DNA from 3 places in the Mixta calida genome. Region 3 is predicted to be linked to each of the others. Evidence: predicted binding sites of a transcription regulator. Region 3 holds the regulator's gene; each other region holds the start of a gene.
The links. Region 3 encodes PurR, which represses purine synthesis genes. Its sites were predicted from a motif close to CANGCAAACGTTTGCNTG; they were not measured.

Region 1 (6,954 bases), 2.1 Mb from region 3:
TCACCAAGAACGGCGTGATCGGCGGCGTGATGCTCGGTCTGGGACGCGCGCTAGGCGAAACCATGGCGGTGACCTTTATTATCGGTAACACCTACCAGCTCGACAGCGTATCGCTCTATATGCCGGGCAACAGTATCACCTCCGCGCTGGCGAATGAGTTTGCCGAGGCGGAATCAGGCGTGCATGTCGCCGCGCTGATGGAGCTGGGGCTGATCCTGTTTGTCATCACCTTTATCGTGCTGGCGATTTCCAAGCTGATGATTTTACGACTGGCGAAAAGTGAAGGGGCGCGCTCATGACCACACTCGATCTGCATGCCCGCGCCGAGTTGCAGGCGTCACGCCGCAAAATGCAGGCGCGTCGCAGCATCCGTAACAAAATTGCCCTGACGCTGTCGATGCTGACGATGGCGTTCGGCCTGTTCTGGCTGGTGTGGATTCTGTTCACCACCATTACGCGTGGTGTCGACGGCTTTTCGCTGGCGCTGTTTACTGAAATGACGCCGCCGCCGAATACCGCTGGCGGCGGGCTGGCTAACGCCATCGCCGGCAGCGGCCTGCTGATCCTCTGGGCGACGCTGTTCGGCACCCCGCTGGGCATTATGGCTGGGATCTACCTGGCGGAGTATGGCCGCAAATCCTGGCTGGCCGAAGTGATCCGTTTTATTAACGATATCCTGCTGTCGGCGCCGTCCATTGTCGTCGGGCTGTTCGTTTACACCCTGGTCGTCGCGCAGATGCAGCACTTTTCCGGCTGGGCGGGCGTGATCGCGCTGGCGCTGCTGCAGGTGCCCATCGTGATTCGCACCACGGAAAATATGCTAAAGCTGGTGCCGGACAGCCTACGTGAAGCAGCCTACGCGCTGGGTACGCCGAAATGGAAAATGATCTCCGCCATTACGCTGAAAGCGTCGGTATCCGGGATTATCACCGGCGTCCTGCTGGCCATCGCGCGTATCGCCGGCGAGACCGCCCCGCTGCTGTTTACTTCGCTGTCGAACCAGTTCTGGAGCACCGACATGATGCAGCCGCTGGCCAACCTGCCGGTCACCATCTTTAAGTTCGCCATGAGCCCTTTCGCCGAATGGCAAAGTCTGGCCTGGGCTGGCGTTCTGTTAATCACGCTGTGCGTCCTGTTGCTGAACATTCTGGCGCGTGTGATTTTTGCCAAATCGAAACATTAATTCACCGTGACGCGACAGCGGCGCGGCGTTAAGAGAAAGAGAAAACTATGGTTAATCAGTCATCCGGCAAAATTCAGGTTCGCGATCTGAACTTTTACTACGGTAAATTCCATGCGCTGAAAAACATCAATCTGGATATCGCCAAAAACCAGGTCACCGCCTTTATCGGACCGTCCGGCTGCGGTAAATCTACCCTGCTGCGCACCTTCAATAAGATGTTCTCGCTTTACCCGGAGCAGCGCGCCGAGGGTGAGATTCTGCTGGATGGCGAAAATATTCTTACCGAGTCGCAGGATATCGCGCTGCTGCGCGCCCGCGTCGGCATGGTGTTTCAGAAGCCGACGCCGTTCCCGATGTCGATTTACGACAATATAGCCTTCGGTGTACGCCTGTTTGAAAAGCTTCCGCGCGCGGAGATGGATGAGCGCGTACAGTGGGCGCTGAGTAAAGCGGCGCTGTGGAATGAAACCAAAGACAAGCTGCATCAGAGCGGTTACAGTCTCTCCGGCGGCCAGCAGCAGCGACTCTGCATCGCGCGCGGTATCGCCATTCGCCCGGAAGTACTGCTGCTGGACGAGCCCTGCTCAGCGCTGGACCCGATCTCTAGCGGTCGTATCGAAGAGCTTATCACCGAGCTGAAGCAGGATTACACCGTGGTGATCGTGACGCACAATATGCAGCAGGCGGCGCGCTGTTCCGACCATACCGCCTTTATGTATCTGGGCGAGCTGATCGAGTTCAGCGACACTGACACCCTGTTTACGAAGCCGCATCAGAAGCAGACTGAAGACTACATTACTGGCCGTTATGGTTAACTGGAGACCTGTATGGATAATTTAAACCTGAACAAACATATCTCCGGCCAGTTTAACGCTGAGCTTGAACATATCCGCACCCAGGTGATGATCATGGGCGGGCTGGTGGAGCAGCAGCTCACCGACGCCATCACTGCGATGCATAATCAGGATGGCGAGCGGGCGTTGCGCGTGATCGATGGCGATCAGAAGGTCAACATGATGGAAGTGGAGATCGATGAAGCCTGCGTGCGCATTATTGCCAAGCGGCAGCCGACCGCCAGCGATCTGCGCCTGGTCATGGCGATCATCAAAACCATTTCCGAGCTGGAGCGCATCGGCGATGTAGCGGAGAAGATCAGCCGTACGGCGCTGGAGAAGTTTGGTCAACAGCATCAGCCGCTGCTGGTCAGCCTGGAATCGCTGGGCCACCATACTATTCAGATGCTGCATGACGTGCTGGACGCCTTCGCGCGCATGGATTTAAGCGCGGCGATTGAGATTTACCGCGAAGATAAAAAGGTCGACCAGGAGTATGAGGGCATCGTGCGCCAGCTGATGACCTATATGATGGAAGATCCGCGTACTATTCCCAGCGTGCTGACCGCGCTGTTCTGCGCGCGCGCCATCGAGCGTATCGGCGATCGCTGTCAGAATATCTGCGAGATTATTTTCTATTTCGTCAAAGGTCAGGATTTCCGCCACGTTGGCGGCGACCGGCTGGACAAGCTGTTGGCGGGCGACGACAACGGCAGCAGCCCGGCCTGATTTCCCATCAAGCGGCTCATCCTCAACCGCGCGCCTTTAACCGCGCGGTTGAGCTTTCCCTTCTCTTCCGACCAATAATCCCCTTAACGCGTCAGCGACCAACCGCGCTCGCGCCACAGCGCGGGCAGCTGCGCCAGATCGTCGAAAGGCGTCACCAGCGGATGATCGATAGGCCGATTATGGGCGTCGGCGCAGTAGTAAAATACCGGGATGCCCGCCGCGATGCCAGCGTTGGCGCCCGCTTCGGAGTCATCGATCAACGCGCAGCGCTCAATTGGCACCTGCATCTGCTGCGCCGCGTGAAACATCAGCTGCGGGTCCGGCTTCCAGTGGCCGATATCGTAGCCGCTGTACAACCGATCATCAAAAAAGGAGAGCATATCGGTCAGCCCCAACGAATGCTGCATCTTCGGCACGGTGCCGTTGGAGACCACGCACATCGGCACGCAGATCCGTTCCAGTAGCGCTCTTGCGCCCGGAATAGGTTGCAGATGCGCATTAAAAAGATGCGCCACCTGTTGACGATATTCCCGCTCAATCTCCTCTACCGGCGCATTCAGCGGATGCTGGCGACGGACATCAGCGATAATGTCGTAGAGCTTGACGCCCTTATACTTTTCAAACATCTCCTGTAGCGACAGTTCAGCGCCGTAGCGGGCGAAGGTATCGACATAGGCCTGGGTACAAAGGCGTTCGCTGTCCACCAGCGTCCCGTCGCAGTCAAAAAACAGACATTCAATGCTCATTTATACGTCATCCTTAATGATATTACTTGCTCCACTTTAACCGACTGCGCGCAGAATGCGACCCGTTCAGCGGTGATTTAAGGCAAACCGCAACCGTTTGCGAAAAATCAGTGTACTGTTGAGCCAAAATCGCTAGCATACGCTGCGACCTCTTTTCCCGTTCGGATGTAACACATGACTAAACAAGGCTTATTACAGCGGCTGTTCCGACTTGAGGAACATGGCACGACGGTGCGAACCGAAGTGATTGCCGGTTTTACCACTTTCCTGACGATGGTTTACATCGTCTTTGTAAACCCGCAGATCCTCGGCGCCGCCGGCATGAATACGCAGGCCGTTTTCGTGACGACCTGCCTGATCGCCGCGCTGGGCAGCATTCTGATGGGGGTTATCGCCAACCTGCCGGTAGCACTGGCGCCGGCGATGGGGCTGAATGCCTTTTTCGCTTTCGTCGTGGTGGGCGCGATGGGCTATTCATGGCAGGTCGGCATGGGGGCCATTTTCTGGGGCGCGACGGGCCTGCTGCTGCTGACGCTGTTCCGCGTGCGCTACTGGATGATCGCCAATATCCCGCTTAGCCTGCGTACCGGCATCACCGCCGGGATCGGGTTGTTTATCGCGCTGATGGGGCTGAAAAACGCCGGTATTATCGTGGGCAATGAGGCCACGCTGGTGACGGTGGGCGATTTGACGTCGCATAGCGTACTGCTGGGGGCGCTGGGCTTCTTTATTATCGCGGTGCTGGCTTCACGCAACGTCCATGCGGCCGTGCTGATCTCAATTGTGGTGACCACGCTGGCCGGTCTGATGCTGGGCGATGTGAAATACAGCGGCATCTTCTCCGCGCCGCCTTCTGTCGGCTCCGTTATCGGGCAGGTCGATCTGGGCGGCGCGTTAAATATCAGCATGGCGGGCGTAATTTTCTCTTTTATGCTGGTTAACCTGTTCGACTCCTCCGGCACACTGATCGGCGTGACAGATAAAGCGGGCCTGGCGGATAAAGACGGCAAATTCCCGCGTATGAAGCAGGCGTTGCTGGTTGACAGCGTCAGCTCTGTGGCTGGCGCCGCTATCGGCACCTCGTCGGTGACCGCTTACATCGAAAGCTCTTCCGGCGTTTCCGTCGGCGGACGCACCGGTTTGATGGCAGTGGTGACCGGCATTCTGTTCCTGCTGGTGATGTTCCTGTCGCCGCTGGCATCAATGGTGCCCGGCTACGCCGCGGCGGGCGCGCTGATTTATGTTGGCGTGCTGATGACTTCCAGCCTGGCGCGCGTGAAATGGGACGATCTCACCGAGGCGGTGCCAGCGTTCGTGACGGCGGCGATGATGCCGTTTAGCTTCTCAATTACCGAAGGCATTGCCCTGGGCTTTATCGCTTACTGCGTAATGAAGGCGGGTACGGGACGCTGGCGTGAAATCAGTCCCTGCGTAGTCGTAGTGGCGCTGCTGTTCGTACTGAAAATCGCTTTTATCGATTCCCACTGATCTCCATACGGCTGCAGCCCTGGCGCTGCAGCTGCCTTTCCAGCGGCATGCTGGTCAGCCGTAGCATTTGCTGCTCCATATTCGTTTTATTCAACTCAATATCTCGCAGCGCGTTCCAGTTATGGGCGTCGTCGATTTCCCACAGGCGCAGACGGCTGGTAGCGGGAGAAAGCGCGCATGACCAGATCAGCAGCGGTTCGACATCGCACACCGCCTGTACGTCGGGAAAAACTTGTGAGCGCAGGCGGCCTGAGGCGGGATGAAGTTGCAGAGAGCTGCCGCAATCGCTGTTTTCACCGGTTAATTTGAGGATACTCTGGCGCAGCGTCCAGATTTGCGTAATCGCTTCCAGCGGGTCCTGCTGCGCATTGATCCAGGCTTTTTCGCCCGAAGAAAGGTGTTGCAGATGGTGTTCTACTGTTTGACGGCTGTGCGCGCGCACCATTTCCATATCCAGCCCGGCGCGGCTCTGTTCTTCCGCCAGCAGCACGCCAATAACATTACCGGCATAGGCAATGCTGAAATCAGGCAGATCGGGATCGATAAAACAGGGACGGCCATTAACGGTGGTGGTTAACCCCGGCAGCTGCGGCATTCCATACACGCGCAGCATCAGTTCGGCCAGCAACATGCGCGCCGCCAGATAACGGCTTCGACGTTTTTCGCTGAGAAAGTGGGCTTTTTCTACAACTTCTGCAGGAATACGATGAACGTCCGCCCGATTTTGGGCAAGCGTCCAGCGTACAAAATGACTTGCCATCTGTCGCTCCGTGAAAATGGTCGGATAATCATCAATGCTATTGTAAGAATTTTCTGAAGCGTTTGCATCCGGCTTTATCCTTAGCCAGGCGCTTTTCAGAATAGGTTTAAATTTGCCTTTTTAAAAGCGTCCGGAGTGCAGCACCTGTTGAAATCGCTGTTCAGGCCAGGCTGCAGACATCTTTAAAAGAGAGGCGCGGTAGCCGCGGATAAAGCTTTTCGGGTACGCCATAGACCGGCTTAACCAGCACATTCACCTGTCAGGGCTATCGGCAAAAAAGCTGGTTAATCTGCTCAGTATCAAAACCGAACGTTGGGCTCGTGTCCAGCCACTGCGTGTGACCAGGAGCAGGTAGTCCGCCTGCAGGCTACCGTTGCGAAACGCGGTCTCGTTGGCTACGGCCGGACTGCTAACCCGCCGCGCGCATCTGCTCAGGGAAGCCGCAGCGGTAATGTGTCACAGAAACGGCTGTCTGAAACCATCACCACCGTAACCGTAACCGTAACCGTAACCGTAACCGGCACCAGCACCAGCACCAGCACCAGCATGATTGTTTCCACATTGCCGCGGAAAGCGCTGGCAGCAGGGTTTCTTTTCTTTGCGCACTGGTGATAAAGATGAAGCGGTCGCTGGCATTTACCGCCTGCTTATCTGAGCATGGTGTAAAGCGCATCGAAAAGGATTTCCTGCGATAGCAGGTGGGCGGCGACAAGAAACTTTAAACCAAACGTTAATGATAGAATGAAAATAAAACACACACGGCGATCGTGTAGCCGGACATATATTTATGACAGCTTAAGATTGGTCTTTAATTATATTCAAGAATTGTCTTATAAACTCATTTTTCCCGACGTTACGGGGTAGATTAATCTGATGAAATCTGTTTTGTGAACGTCGTTAATAGTTTTAACATTAAGTTATTTTACCTCTTTAATGGGAAGGGGTGATAGCGGATTTTTAATATTTTTACAATGAAAAACAATGGGTTATTGTGTTTTGTAGCGGTAGTAAAATATCCTGCTTGATGAGTAATAATAATGGATTCTTTACTTTTATTCATTATTGACCTTAGCGGAAACATGGGTTGTTAATAAGGTAAGAAGCTATTAGAATCGCTCAGAAGTTATTTCTTAAGAAGAAAAGAATCATGATTTCGGCAATCGATGTTAGCGGTATTTAGCATCGTCCATAAGGAGCTGGTCTTAACGGCTGGGT
Region 2 (6,954 bases), 1.2 Mb from region 3:
CTGTTTGTGGCGATGGGCTTTTTCGACCTTATCGGCGCGCTGTTCCTGATTGCTCTGCTGGCCGAACGCCGCGCTAAAAAACGTTAACTGCTGGAGTGGATATGAAGACGTTAAAAAACTGGACGCTGGCGGGGAAGTACGCCGACAGGATCGAACTGCAGGTTGACGGGCGGCATCTGTTTTGCCTCTACGTGCTGGAGGAGTCGATGTTCCGCATCCTGATCAAACGCAACGGCGAGCTGGCGCTGGATCGCACCTGGAGCATCGCGCCGCAGGAAGATGTGCCCTGGGAGGGACGCGATCGCCTGAGCGTGGAGGGCTTCAGCCTGCCGGGCTATCATCTGGAAACCTACGCCGATCGGCTGATCATCAGCAGCCAGCATCTGCGCGTCACGGTGCATCAGCCGCTCTGGCTGGCGTGGGAATATCTGGATGCGGATAACCAGTGGCGTCCGCTGGTCGAAGATCGTCGCACCAGCGCCTATCTGCTGAATGCGCACGGCGACGGCGTGGCGCACTACCAGCGCCGTTTCGCCGACGATCGCTACTACGGGCTGGGGGAAAAAGCGGGCGACCTAGAGCGCAGTGGACGACGCTTTGAGATGCGCAATCTGGATGCGATGGGCTATAACGCCGCCAGCACCGATCCGCTCTACAAGCATATTCCGTTTACCATTACCCGCCGCGAGCAGGTTAGCTTCGGCCTGTTTTACGATAATCTCAGCAGCTGCTGGCTCGACCTCGGCAACGAACTGGACAACTATCATCAGCCTTACCGCCGCTATCAGGCGGAGGCGGGCGATCTCGACTACTACCTGTTTTTCGGTCCGCGCGTGCTGGACGTCACTAAAGCCTTTGTGCGGCTTACCGGAAAAACCTGTTTCGGGCCGAAGTGGAGCCTGGGCTACAGCGGCTCCACCATGCACTACACCGACGCGCCCGACGCGCAGCACCAGCTACAGCAGTTTATTCAGCTCTGCCGGCAGCACGCTATTCCCTGCGACTCTTTCCAGCTTTCTTCCGGCTACACCTCCATCGGCAATAAGCGCTACGTATTTAACTGGAACTATGAAAAAGTGCCGCAGCCGCGCCAGCTAAGCGCGGCGTTTCATGAGGCGGGACTGCGGCTGGCGGCCAATATCAAACCCTGCCTGCTACAGGATCATCCGCGTTATGAAGAAGCGGCGCGGCAGGGGCTGTTTATTCGCGATTCCGAATCGGATGCGCCGGAGCGCTCCTGCTTTTGGGACGATGAGGGATCGCACCTCGATTTTACCAATCCCGATGCGATACGCTGGTGGCAGCAGGGCGTCACCACGCAGCTGCTGGAGATGGGCATCGATGCCACCTGGAACGACAACAACGAATATGAGATCTGGGACGGCGAGGCGCGCTGTCACGGCTTCGGTCGCCCCGTGGCGATTAAGCACATTCGTCCGGTGATGCCGTTGTTGATGATGCGCGCCTCGCTGGAGGCGCAGCAGCGTTTCGCGCCGCAGCAACGGCCTTACCTGATTTCGCGCTCCGGCTGCGCCGGTATGCAGCGCTACGTACAGACCTGGAGCGGCGACAACCGCACCAGCTGGCAGACGCTGCGCTACAACACGCGCATGGGGCTGGGGATGAGCCTGTCGGGGCTGTATAACGTCGGTCACGACGTCGGCGGCTTCTCCGGCGACAGGCCGGACGCGGAGCTGTTTGCCCGCTGGGTGCAGAACGGCGTGATGCATCCGCGTTTTACCATACACTCATGGAATGACGACGGCACGGTAAACGAGCCGTGGATGTATCCCGCCGTAACGGACATCGTGCGCGAGGCGATCCGCCTGCGCTACCGTCTGCTGCCTTACTTTTACACGCTGCTGTGGCAGGCCAGCGTTGACGATGAGCCGATGCTGCGGCCCACCTTTCTTGATCATGAACATGACGCACACGCCTGGCAGGAAACGGATGATTTTCTTATCGGACGCGATCTGCTGGTGGCGAGCGTGGTGGAGCCGGGCCAGCGTCAGCGCCGGGTATGGCTGCCCGATAACGGCACAGGCTGGTACTGCTTCTGGAGCGGACAATGGTACGGCGGCGGACAGTGGATCACGCTGGATGCGCCGCTGGAGCGGCTGCCGCTGCTGGCGCGCGCCGGCGCCGGGCTGCCGATGTCGCAGCGGCTGGCGCATGTGGACGCGGCTGCGGACAATCAGCGCGAGCTGCGGCTGTTTCCGCTGTCAGCAGGAGAGAGCGAAGGAATGCTTTTCGAGGATGACGGCGAAAGCTACGGCTGGCGTGAGGGCGATGCGCTCTGGCTGCGCTGGCGAATGACCTGCGACGCGACGCGCATTACGCTGAACATAGCGCGGGAAGGGCGCTATCAGCCCGCGTGGCGGCAGTTAGAGATAGTGCTGCCATCCGGCGAACGGCGTGAATTGTGGATTAACGGCGAAGCTGCCTCAGCGTATCGACTGTAGCGTCGCAGGCTAAAAAGGCGCGCTTCAGGCGCGCCTTTTTTATGGCGTAACGGGAGGCATGCAGCTCATTGCCGACTATTGCTTTAAGATGCGGCACGGCGTTTTTTGGGCGCTTTTAGCGCGACTTTTTAGCATTATGGAAGACATTCAGCTCTGATTGCCGCCTTATGGCGAAGGCTATGTCCGCTTTTTGCGCGTTTTTTTCAGCGGCGTGATAGTTTTTACTTCGCTTTCCACCCAGCCATCCTGCAGGCGGGTTTGCAGCTTGTCGCCAGGCTGAAGCTGCCCGGCGGTTTTCAGCACCTCGCCGGTGGGCGTCTGCGTCACGCTGAAGCCGCGTGCCAACGTCGCCAGCGGGCTGACGCCTTCCAGATGTCCCGCCAGCGCGCCGAAGCGCTGTTTTTCTTCACTCAGCCGCTGCCGCATCGCCTGCGTCAGACGATATTGCCACTGCTGAAGCTGCTGCTGCGCACGGTTGATATTACGCTGCGGCTGCTGGGCCGCCAGGCGCTGCGTCAGACGATCCTGCTGGCGCGCGGCCTCGCGCAGACGCAGCTGTAACGCCTCGTCCAGCCGCCGTTGCAGACGGAACAGCGCCGTCTGCTGGCGTGCCAGCCGCAGCTGCGGATGCTGCTGCTGCAAACGGTGTTGCAGGCGGGTAAAGGTGCGCTGCTGCTGGGCCAGGTAGTAGTCCATCGCCATCTCCAGCCGCGTCTGCTGCGACTGCAGCTGGCGCAGCAGTTCCACCTGATTGCGACTGACGATCTCCGCCGCGGCGGAAGGCGTCGGCGCGCGCAGGTCGGCGACAAAATCGGCGATGGTTACGTCGGTTTCATGGCCGACGGCGCTGACGATCGGAATGCGGCTGGCGAAAATCGCCCGCGCCACCCGCTCGTCGTTAAAGCTCCATAAATCTTCCAGCGAGCCGCCGCCGCGTCCGACGATCAGCACGTCGCACTCGTTGCGCAGGTTAGCCAGCTCAATGGCGCGCGCGATGGATGCAGGGGCATCGTTGCCCTGGACCGCCGTCGGATAGATGATCACCGGCAGCGACGGATCGCGGCGATGCAGCACGCGCAGCACATCATGCAGCGCCGCGCCGGTAGCGGAAGTGATCACGCCCACCTGACGCGCCGGTTCAGGCAGCGGCTGTTTATGCTGCTGCTCAAACAGTCCTTCCGCCGCCAGCCGCTGCTTCAGCTGTTCAAACTGCTGTTGCAGCAGACCTTCGCCCGCCGGATGCATGCTTTCGACAATCAGCTGATAGTCGCCACGCGGCTCGTAAAGCGTCACCGTGGCGCGCACCAGCACCTGCTGTCCATGCTGCGGACGGAAAGTTACGCGCCGGTTGCTGTTACGGAACATGGCGCTGCGCACCTGGGCGGTGTCATCTTTCAGCGTGAAGTACCAGTGGCCGGAAGCGGGCTGGGTAAAGTTAGAGATCTCGGCGCTGAGCCAGATCTGACCCATCTCGCCTTCCAGCAGCTGACGCACCGTGGTATTAAGGCGGCTGACGGTAAATATATTGGCGGAAGGCGGTAGCGACATGTGATGAGGATCAAATAATAAATCAGCGAGTTAATTCACCGATACTACATGCCTGAAGCAGGGGATCAAGACATTTTCTGAAAAAAAGCTGGAGGCAACCGATTACGCCCTGTATAATGCCGCGGCAATATTTTATCTGTTCTCATTCACCCCAGGTTGAGATATTGCCATGCTACGAATCGCTAAAGAAGCACTCACTTTTGACGACGTTTTGCTCGTTCCTGCTCACTCCACTGTACTGCCTAACACGGCCGACCTCAGCACCCAACTGACCAAAACCATTCGTCTGAACATTCCAATGCTCTCTGCCGCCATGGATACCGTGACCGAAGCCGGTCTGGCTATCGCGCTGGCGCAGGAAGGCGGGCTGGGCTTTATCCACAAAAATATGTCCATCGAGCGCCAGGCGGAAGAAGTGCGCAAGGTGAAAAAGCATGAAAGCGGCGTCGTGACCGATCCGCAGACCGTGCTGCCGACCACTACGCTGCGTGAAGTAAAAGAGCTGACCGAGCGCAACGGTTTCGCCGGCTATCCGGTCGTGACGGAGGATAACCAGCTGGTCGGGATTATCACCGGCCGCGACGTACGTTTCGTGACCGATCTCAACCTGCCGGTCACCGCCGTGATGACGCCAAAAGAGCGCCTGGTGACGGTTAAAGAGGGTGAAGCGCGCGAAGTGGTGCTGCAAAGAATGCATGAGAAGCGCGTCGAAAAAGCGCTGGTGGTGGATGACAGCTTCCGTCTGCTCGGCATGATCACCGTAAAAGATTTCCAGAAGGCGGAGCGTAAGCCGCTGGCCTGTAAAGATGAGCATGGCCGTCTGCGCGTTGGCGCGGCGGTCGGCGCAGGCGCGGGCAATGAAGCACGCGTCGATGCGCTGGTGGCGGCGGGCGTTGACGTGCTGCTGATCGACTCCTCTCACGGTCATTCCGAAGGCGTGCTGCAACGCATCCGCGAAACGCGCGCCAAATATCCTAACCTGCAGATCATCGGCGGCAACGTCGCGACCGGCGCGGGCGCGCTGGCGCTGGCCCAGGCGGGCGTAAGCGCGGTGAAAGTCGGCATCGGCCCTGGCTCTATCTGCACCACCCGTATCGTTACCGGCGTCGGCGTGCCGCAGATTACTGCGGTTTCCGACGCGGTTGAAGCGCTGGAAGGCACCGGCGTGCCGGTGATTGCCGACGGCGGCATCCGCTTCTCCGGCGATATCGCTAAAGCGATCGCCGCAGGCGCCGCCTGCGTAATGGTCGGCTCAATGCTGGCCGGCACCGAAGAATCCCCAGGCGAAATCGAGCTTTACCAGGGCCGCGCGTTTAAATCCTATCGCGGCATGGGTTCGCTGGGCGCGATGTCTAAAGGCTCCTCCGATCGCTACTTCCAGAGCGACAACGCGGCGGACAAGCTGGTGCCGGAAGGCATCGAAGGCCGCGTCGCCTATAAAGGCCGCCTGAAAGAGATCGTGCATCAGCAGATGGGCGGCCTGCGCTCCTGCATGGGGCTGACCGGCTGCGCCACTATCGAAGAGCTGCGCACTAAAGCGGAATTTGTACGCATCAGCGGCGCCGGTATTTCGGAAAGCCACGTCCATGACGTGACCATCACTAAAGAGTCGCCAAACTATCGCATGGGATCCTAATCCCGTAATTTTCTCGCCCGGCACCCGCCGGGCGCTTTTATTTATCAGTCTATCGCCCTGGAATTGCCTTAATGACGACGGAAAATATTCATAAGCACCGTATTTTAATCCTCGATTTTGGTTCGCAGTACACTCAGCTGGTGGCGCGCCGCGTGCGCGAGCTGGGCGTATATTGCGAACTCTGGGCCTGGGATGTGACCGAAGCGCAGATCCGCGAATTTAAACCAAGCGGCATCATTCTTTCCGGCGGCCCGGAAAGCACCACCGAACTCGACAGCCCGCGCGCGCCGGAATATGTTTTTAACGCTGGCGTGCCGGTGCTGGGCGTCTGCTACGGCATGCAGACCATGGCAATGCAGCTGGGCGGTAAAGTAGAAGGCTCCAGCGAACGCGAGTTCGGCTATGCGCAGGTGGAGGTCAGAACCGACAGCGCGCTGGTGCGCGGCATTGAAGATTCCATCAGCGCTGCTGGCCTGCCGCTGCTGGATGTCTGGATGAGCCACGGCGACAAGGTAACGGCAATCCCGTCCGACTTTGTCACCGTCGCCAGCACCGAAACCTGTCCGTTCGCCATTATGGCTAACGAAGAGAAGCGTTTCTACGGCGTGCAGTTCCACCCGGAAGTGACCCACACCCGCCAGGGGCTGCGTATGCTGGAGCGCTTCGTGCTGGATATCTGTGAGTGTGAGGCGCTCTGGACCCCGGCGAAGATCATTGAAGATATCGTTGAGCGTCTGCGCGAGCAGGTTGGCAACGATAAAGTGATCCTCGGTCTTTCCGGCGGCGTCGACTCCTCCGTGACCGCCATGCTGCTGCATCGCGCCATCGGCGACCGTCTGACCTGCGTCTTCGTCGATAACGGTCTGCTGCGTCTGAACGAAGCGGAGCAGGTGATGGATATGTTCGGCGACCATTTCGGCCTGAATATCATCCACGTGCCGGCGGAAGCGCGCTTCCTTGACGCGCTGGCGGGCATCGATGAACCGGAAGCCAAGCGTAAAACCATTGGCCGCGTCTTTGTTGAGGTCTTCGACGAGCAGGCGACCAGCCTGAAAGACGTGAAGTGGCTGGCGCAGGGCACCATCTACCCTGACGTGATTGAGTCCGCCGCCTCCGCCACCGGCAAGGCGCACGTAATTAAATCGCACCACAACGTCGGCGGCCTGCCGAAAGAGATGAAGCTGGGCCTGGTCGAGCCGTTGAAAGAGCTGTTTAAGGATGAAGTGCGCAAGATCGGCCTGGAGCTGGGCCTGCCGTACGATATGCTCTATCGCCATCCGTTCCCGGGTCCGGGTCTGGGCGTGCGCG
Region 3 (6,954 bases):
GCAGGATGCGCAAAAGGGCCCGCTGATTAAGGCGGCGCAGAAAAAAACGCTGGTGGTGTTTGTGCTGGGCGAAACGGCGCGCGCGGAAAATTTCTCTCTCGGCGGCTATGCGCGCGAGACCAACCCGAAGCTGAAGCAGCAGCAGGTGATCTACTATCAGCACGCCACGTCCTGCGGGACCGAAACGGCGGTTTCCGTGCCCTGCATGTTCTCAGGCATGACGCGCGCCGATTATGACGCGAATCTGGCGCGCCATCAGGAAGGGTTAATGGATGTGCTGGCGCATGCCGGCGTCAATGTGATGTGGCGTGAAAACGATGGCGGCTGTAAAGGCGCCTGTAACCGTATTCCGCACACCGATATGACGCAGTGGAAGCTGAAAGAGTATTGTCAGAGCGACTACTGTCTGGATGACGTGCTGCTGCACCGTCTGTCAAACTACATCGACAGCGTGAAGGATGATTCGGTGATTGTGCTGCATCAGATGGGCAGCCATGGCCCCGCTTACTATCGGCGCTATCCGCCGGCGATGCGTCAGTTTACGCCGACCTGCGACAGCAACCAGATTCAGGATTGCGATCATCAGGCGCTGGTCAACACCTATGATAATACGCTGCTCTATACCGATTCGATGGTGAGCGACACGATTGATCTGCTGAAACGCTATAGCGATCGCTTTAACGTAGCGCTGATCTATCTCTCCGATCACGGCGAATCGCTGGGCGAGCGCGGCATGTATCTGCACGGCGCGCCCTGGCTGTTTGCGCCGAGCCAGCAGACGCATATACCGTTCCTGATGTGGCTTTCACCCGATTACGCTCACACCTTCGGCGTTAACGAGAGCTGTATGCGCCAGCGCGCGCAGCAGGATGAGGTGTCGCAGGATAACGTGTTCCATACTCTGCTGGGCATGATGAATATCCAGACCTCGGTCTATAAGCCAGGCCTTGACCTGTTGAAACGCTGCCAGGCGCATTAGGGTTGCATTAGACCAACTGGTCTATTACCCTGAGGGACATGAATAAAACGACACGACATGATACCCGCGAACAGCTGCTCGCCACCGGCGAGCAGCTTTGTTTACAGCGCGGCTTTACCGGCATGGGCCTGAGCGAGCTGTTAAGTCAGGCGGGCGTGCCGAAAGGATCGTTTTATCACTATTTTCGTTCGAAGGAAGCCTTTGGCGTGGCGATGCTGGAGCGTTACTTCAGTAGCGTAAGCCACGCGATGCAGAGCTGGTTTGATGATCGGCCGTCGGCGCCGCGCCAGAAGCTACTGGACTATTACCAGCAGGCGGAGCAGCGCTTTCGCGCGACGGGCCATATCGAAAACTGTCTGGCCGTAAAAATCTCTGCGGAAGTCTGCGATCTCTCAGAGGAGATGAGACTAACGCTGGCGCATGGCGCCGCCGCGCAGATAGCGATTCTAACGAGCACGCTGCGCCAGGCCGCTGCGCAGGGCGAGCTTCAGCCAGGCTGGACGCCGGAGGTAATGGCTCAAACGCTCTACTCGCTCTGGCTGGGCGCCAGCTTGCAAAGCAAAATCCGTCGCGACGGCAGCGCGTTAACCCAGGCGCTACAGGCAATTTTGCAGCTGTTGGCGGCGCGTTAAATAAAAACGCCCATTTCAAGTCGACTGGTCTACTCAACCTGGCGGCAGTGCCGTTGCAAATCGGCGGCTATACTAAGCTTTTTTGACCGTCATCGGATGATGACACCCTTTTGGAGAATATTATGCGCTTACTTCACACTATGCTGCGCGTTGGCGATATGCAGCGCTCCCTCGATTTTTATACGCGTGTTCTCGGCATGCGTCTGCTGCGTGAAAGCGAAAACCAGGAGTACAAATACAGCCTGGCGTTTGTAGGTTATACCGACGAAAGCGAAGGCGCGGTCATCGAACTGACCTACAACTGGGGCGTGGATAAGTACGACCTCGGCAACGCTTACGGCCATATCGCGCTGGGCGTGGACGATGTTGCGGCGACCTGCGAAAAAATTCGCCAGGCGGGCGGCAACGTGACGCGTGAAGCGGGCCCTGTAAAAGGCGGCACCACCGTTATCGCTTTCGTGGAAGACCCGGACGGCTACAAAATCGAGCTGATTGAAAACAAGCAGGCCGGACAAGGCCTCGGCCACTAAGTTTCAGGGCGCCTGCGGGCGCCCTTCTTTTTTGCGCTGCTGCAAGCGGCGACGAAATTTGCCATAATGCGCGCTGCATTTTTTCGCCAATGAGATCCTGATGTCTGAACCGAAACAACTGAACGCCTTATCCGACCGCTTTCGCGGCTTTTATCCGGTGGTGATTGATGTGGAAACCGCCGGGTTCAATGCGAAGACCGATGCGCTGCTGGAAATCGCCGCCGTCACGTTGAAAATGGATGAAGAAGGCTGGCTGCAGCTTGACCAGACCCTGCATTTTCACGTCGAGCCTTTCGAAGGCGCGGTTCTGCAACCGGAGGCGCTGGCGTTCAACGGCATCGATCCCCATAATCCCCTGCGCGGCGCCGTCAGCGAATATGACGCGCTGCATGAAATTTTTAAGCAGGTGCGCAAAGGGCTGAAGGATCGCGGCTGCAATCGCGCCATTATGGTGGCGCATAATGCCAACTTCGATCACAGCTTTATGATGGCCGCCGCCGAACGCGCTGGTCTGAAGCGTAACCCGTTTCACCCCTTCGCCACTTTCGACACCGCGGCGCTTAGCGGCCTGGTCGTCGGCCAGACGGTGCTGGCGAAAGCCTGTAAAGCGGCCGGCATCGCCTTTGACGCCAGTCAGGCGCACTCTGCGCTTTACGATACCGAGCGCACCGCAGAACTTTTTTGCGAGCTGGTGAACCGCTGGAAACGTTTAGGCGGCTGGCCGCCGCTGCCGGTAGAAGATGAGGAGCCGGTCGAAGAAGCGCTGAAGCTGGAGGAGTAGCCGCCGCACGCCAGTAAAAAAGGGCGCCGATGCGCCCTTTTATTTTTTAGCAGCTGGCTAAAACTTATTCCGCCGCTTTATATTTTTCCGCCGTCTCTTTGATCAGCGTTTGCAGCTCGCCGCGCTGGAACATTTCGACAACGATATCGCAGCCGCCGACCAGTTCGCCATCCACCCACAACTGCGGGAAGGTCGGCCAGTTGGCATATTTAGGCAGTTCAGCGCGGATATCCGGGTTTTGCAGGATATCCACATAGGCGAAGCGCTCGCCGCAGGCAGAGAGAGCCTGAACCGTCTGAGCAGAAAAACCACAGCTTGGCAGCTTCGGCGAGCCTTTCATGTACAGCAGGATCGGGTTTTCTGCGATCTGGCGCTGAATTTTTTCAACAGTACTCATAATTGCCTTCCTTAAATAGCTTGCTTCGTGTCTATTGATTGTAGCGACTGTAGCGGGTCACTGAAAACGACATTTTCTGTAGGGATAAATGATTTAGCGCATTATGCCAAATGCTGCTGATAAAATAACGTCCGCTTCTTCATCATTACGCCCGGCGATTAATAAATAGTAATAATTCTGTCGAGATAAGCGCCTGTTTCGGTTTATTTTTACATCTTTATGCAATTAAAGGCCATTCAATTGCAAAAGGCTTTATCTTTTCGGAAAAAGTTAGATTAGAATCGGCCTTCAGGGGTCTGCCTTATGGCAGAAATAGGATCAACTTCGCGCCGTTATCGCGCTATTACTGTAACCACACTATGCGTTTATTGATTACGCTTTTTATGCTGGCTTTTGCTCAGCTGTTCTTTAACGTTGCGCAGGCCTCTCCGCAGGCGCCGGTTAAGGCCAGTCAGCATAAGATTGATAAGAAAAGCGCCCGTGAAGATGAACGGCGCAAGCGTCGCCCCTTAAAAACCACCAGTAAAAAAACGCGTACGGCGACGGCGGAAAAAAGCAAAGTCAAAAAGAAAGGCAAAACGGCAACCGTCGCGGTATCCCCAGCGTTAACCACGAAAAAAGGCCGCTCACCGGTTAAAACGGCAAAAGAGAACAGCGCAAAGAAAAAAAGTATGGCCAGGACGGCGAAGGCGCGCTATGGCCATCAGCGCGGCGATAAAAAGCAGACCAAGGCCCGTGGCCCGCTCGAAATGAGTAAGGCGCACCGCGAGCGTTATCAGAAAGCGCGTGAAACGGCGATGAACAAGCTGATGGGTCAGCTGGGCAAACCTTACCTGTGGGGCGGCACCTCGCCTCACACCGGCTTCGACTGCAGCGGTCTGGTCTGGTACGCCTATAAGGATGTGGTGAAATTTAAAATTCCCCGCACCGCCAATGAGATGTATCACTTGCGTGACGCCGCGCCGGTCAACCGTCAGTCGCTGGAAAAAGGCGATCTGGTCTTTTTCCGCATTAATAACCGCGGCGCCGCCGATCACGTTGGCGTTTATCTTGGCAACGGTCGTTTTATTCAGTCGCCGCGCACCGGTAAAGATATTCAAATCAGCCAGCTCAGCGATGATTACTGGGAGCGCCATTATGTCGGCGCGCGTCGCGTAATGACGCCAAAAACCATCCGCTAAGCGCGTTGCGCAACAAAAAAGCCTGTCTTGCGACAGGCTTTTTTTATACGCATCATCCGATCAATGCATGACAGCGGTTAAGCTGAAAGCGATGATCATCAGCAATGCTGCGACAGTGGTGCTTAACGACAGCTTTAAATCGGTGCTCACCCGGCCTCTCCTTTAACCACACAAACAATAACGGTATAGATTTTCCCATACTCACCGGTAAAAATCTCGTTTTCTTTGCGTCAGCTTGATAGAATCCCCGCCTTGCGTTGCGCAACACCGGCAAACCGTCGCTGTTGGCCCTTTTTTAAAGACGTCCCGCCTGCCAGACGTATCTCAGCCAGCACAATGACAATGGATAAGCACGCTGAAGCAGGCCGCGAGGACGCAAACGTTTAACATTAGCCTTATCAAACCCTTATGATAAGCGCAGGAGTATCTTTTTAATGGCAACAATCAAAGATGTCGCGAAGCGTGCCGGCGTGTCTACGACGACGGTGTCACACGTCATCAATAAAACCCGCTTTGTCGCGGAAGAGACGCGCGAGGCGGTGTGGGCGGCCATCAAAGAACTACACTATTCGCCCAGCGCGGTCGCGCGCAGCCTGAAGGTGAACCACACCAAGTCGATCGGCCTGCTGGCGACCTCCAGCGAAGCGCCCTATTTTGCGGAAATCATCGAAGCGGTGGAAACGCGCTGCTTCGCCCGCGGCTATACCCTGATTCTGGGCAACGCCCATAACGATCTGCAAAAGCAGCAGGCATATCTGTCGATGATGGCGCAAAAGCGCGTCGACGGTCTGCTGGTAATGTGTTCTGAATATCCTGAAGCGCTGCTGAAGATGCTTGAGGAGAACCGCAATATCCCGATGGTGGTGATGGACTGGGGCGAGTCGCGCGGCGACTTTACCGATACCGTGCTGGATAACGCTTTTGAAGGCGGCTACATCGCAGGCCGCTATCTGATTGAACGCGGCCATCGCGATATCGGCGTGATTCCCGGACAGATGGAGCGCAACACCGGCGGCGGCCGTCTTGCCGGCTTTATGAAGGCGCTGAACGAGGCGAATATACCGGTGCGCGAAGAGTGGATCGTGCAGGGCGATTTCGAGCCGGAGTCGGGCTACCGCGCCATGCAGCAGATCCTGGCGCAGAAGCAACGCCCTACCGCCGTCTTCTGCGGCGGCGACATTATGGCGATGGGCGCTATTTGTGCGGCGGATGAGATGGGCCTGCGCGTGCCGCAGGATATTTCGGTGATCGGTTATGATAACGTGCGCAACGCGCGCTATTTTACGCCAGCGCTGACAACCGTTCATCAGCCGAAAGAGCAACTAGGCGAAACCGCCTTCGATATGCTGCTGGATCGCATTATCAATAAGCGCGAAGAATCGCAAACGATTGAGGTGCATCCGACGCTTATTGAACGCCGCTCGGTGGCTGACGGCCCGTTCCGCGACTATCGTCGTTAATGCTTTACGTCATCGCGGCTTATCCCTGCCGCGACCTTTGCCTTGCCGCTCAGGATAATGCGCTATCCTGAGTGCTCTCTTCCTCACGCAGCCACTCCCGATTCAGCGTCTCCGTATCGCCCAGATAATCCAGCAGCCAGCTCAGCGCCGGCGAACCGCTCTGTTCCGACCAGCTGACGCAGCAGTGGCTGTCGGGAAAAGGCACCGGCAGCGGCAACTCCGTCAGTTCCTGCGTCGCCAGCAGCGGCGCGGCGAAATGGCCGGGCACCATGCCAACGCAGAGACCGGCGCGCAGGCAGTCGAAAGCGCTCTCCCAGTCAGGCACCACCAGCCGTCGCTGATTATCCAGTGTCCAGGTGGTGCGGCGCGGCAGCGCGCGCGAGGTATCCTCCAGCACCAGTGAAGGCCAGGGACGGATATCATCATCCTGCAGGCCGCCGGTCGCTGCGGCCAGCGGATGGCTGGCGTTAACCACGCAGCGCCAGTTGAGCGCGCCCATATCACGGAAGGCGAAGCGGCCGCCGACGGGGATAGCCTGCGTCGCGCCGATTGCCACATCGACACGCCCGTCCGCCAGCGCGTCCCAGACGCCGTTAAACACCTCCGGGGTGATTAACAGTTCCATATCGGGAAAATGGCGATAAAAATCGAGCACCAGCTGACGCGTGCGCTGCGGTTTTACAATGCGATCGACGGCGATGCTCAGCTGGCCGCGCCAGCCGTTCGCCACCTGCTGACACTGCCGACGCGTGGCGAGCATTTTTTTGATAACAGCGCGGCCTTCACGAATAAAAAGCTCGCCCGCCTCGGTTAATACCACATCGCGATGACGACGTTCAAACAGCGGCACCGCCAGCCAGGACTCCAGCTGGCGCACGGTATAGCTGATGGCGGAAGGCACGCGATGCAGCTCCGCGGCGGCAGCGGAAAAGCTGCCGGTGCGGGCGACGGCGTCGACCACTTCAAGGGCATGTTCTGACCACATTTTTTGCCT

Region 1: C2E16_RS00245 (NCS2 family permease) is a predicted target of PurR. The motif match lies at 3,578-3,595, and genes of this name have one in related genera.
Region 2: guaB (IMP dehydrogenase) is a predicted target of PurR. The motif match lies at 4,102-4,119, and genes of this name have one in related genera.

The regions. Positions count from the first base shown of each region.
Region 1 is NZ_CP026378.1:46,801-53,754, forward strand. It holds gene pstC (phosphate ABC transporter permease PstC) at 1-299, shown strand, start outside; gene pstA (phosphate ABC transporter permease PstA) at 296-1,183, shown strand; gene pstB (phosphate ABC transporter ATP-binding protein PstB) at 1,231-1,998, shown strand; gene phoU (phosphate signaling complex protein PhoU) at 2,011-2,745, shown strand; gene yieH (6-phosphogluconate phosphatase) at 2,829-3,491, opposite strand; gene C2E16_RS00245 (NCS2 family permease) at 3,666-4,979, shown strand; gene C2E16_RS00250 (4'-phosphopantetheinyl transferase family protein) at 4,963-5,739, opposite strand; gene C2E16_RS21010 (hypothetical protein) at 6,171-6,299, opposite strand.
Region 2 is NZ_CP026378.1:3,268,276-3,275,229, reverse strand. It holds gene C2E16_RS15570 (MFS transporter) at 1-87, shown strand, start outside; gene C2E16_RS15565 (glycoside hydrolase family 31 protein) at 102-2,462, shown strand; gene xseA (exodeoxyribonuclease VII large subunit) at 2,640-4,010, opposite strand; gene guaB (IMP dehydrogenase) at 4,180-5,646, shown strand; gene guaA (glutamine-hydrolyzing GMP synthase) at 5,718-6,954, shown strand, end outside.
Region 3 is NZ_CP026378.1:2,099,464-2,106,417, reverse strand. It holds gene eptA (phosphoethanolamine transferase EptA) at 1-979, shown strand, start outside; gene C2E16_RS09980 (TetR/AcrR family transcriptional regulator) at 1,018-1,611, shown strand; gene gloA (lactoylglutathione lyase) at 1,734-2,141, shown strand; gene rnt (ribonuclease T) at 2,242-2,922, shown strand; gene C2E16_RS09965 (Grx4 family monothiol glutaredoxin) at 2,987-3,322, opposite strand; gene C2E16_RS09960 (C40 family peptidase) at 3,679-4,500, shown strand; gene cydH (cytochrome bd-I oxidase subunit CydH) at 4,561-4,650, opposite strand; gene purR (HTH-type transcriptional repressor PurR) at 4,935-5,960, shown strand; gene punR (DNA-binding transcriptional activator PunR) at 6,010-6,945, opposite strand.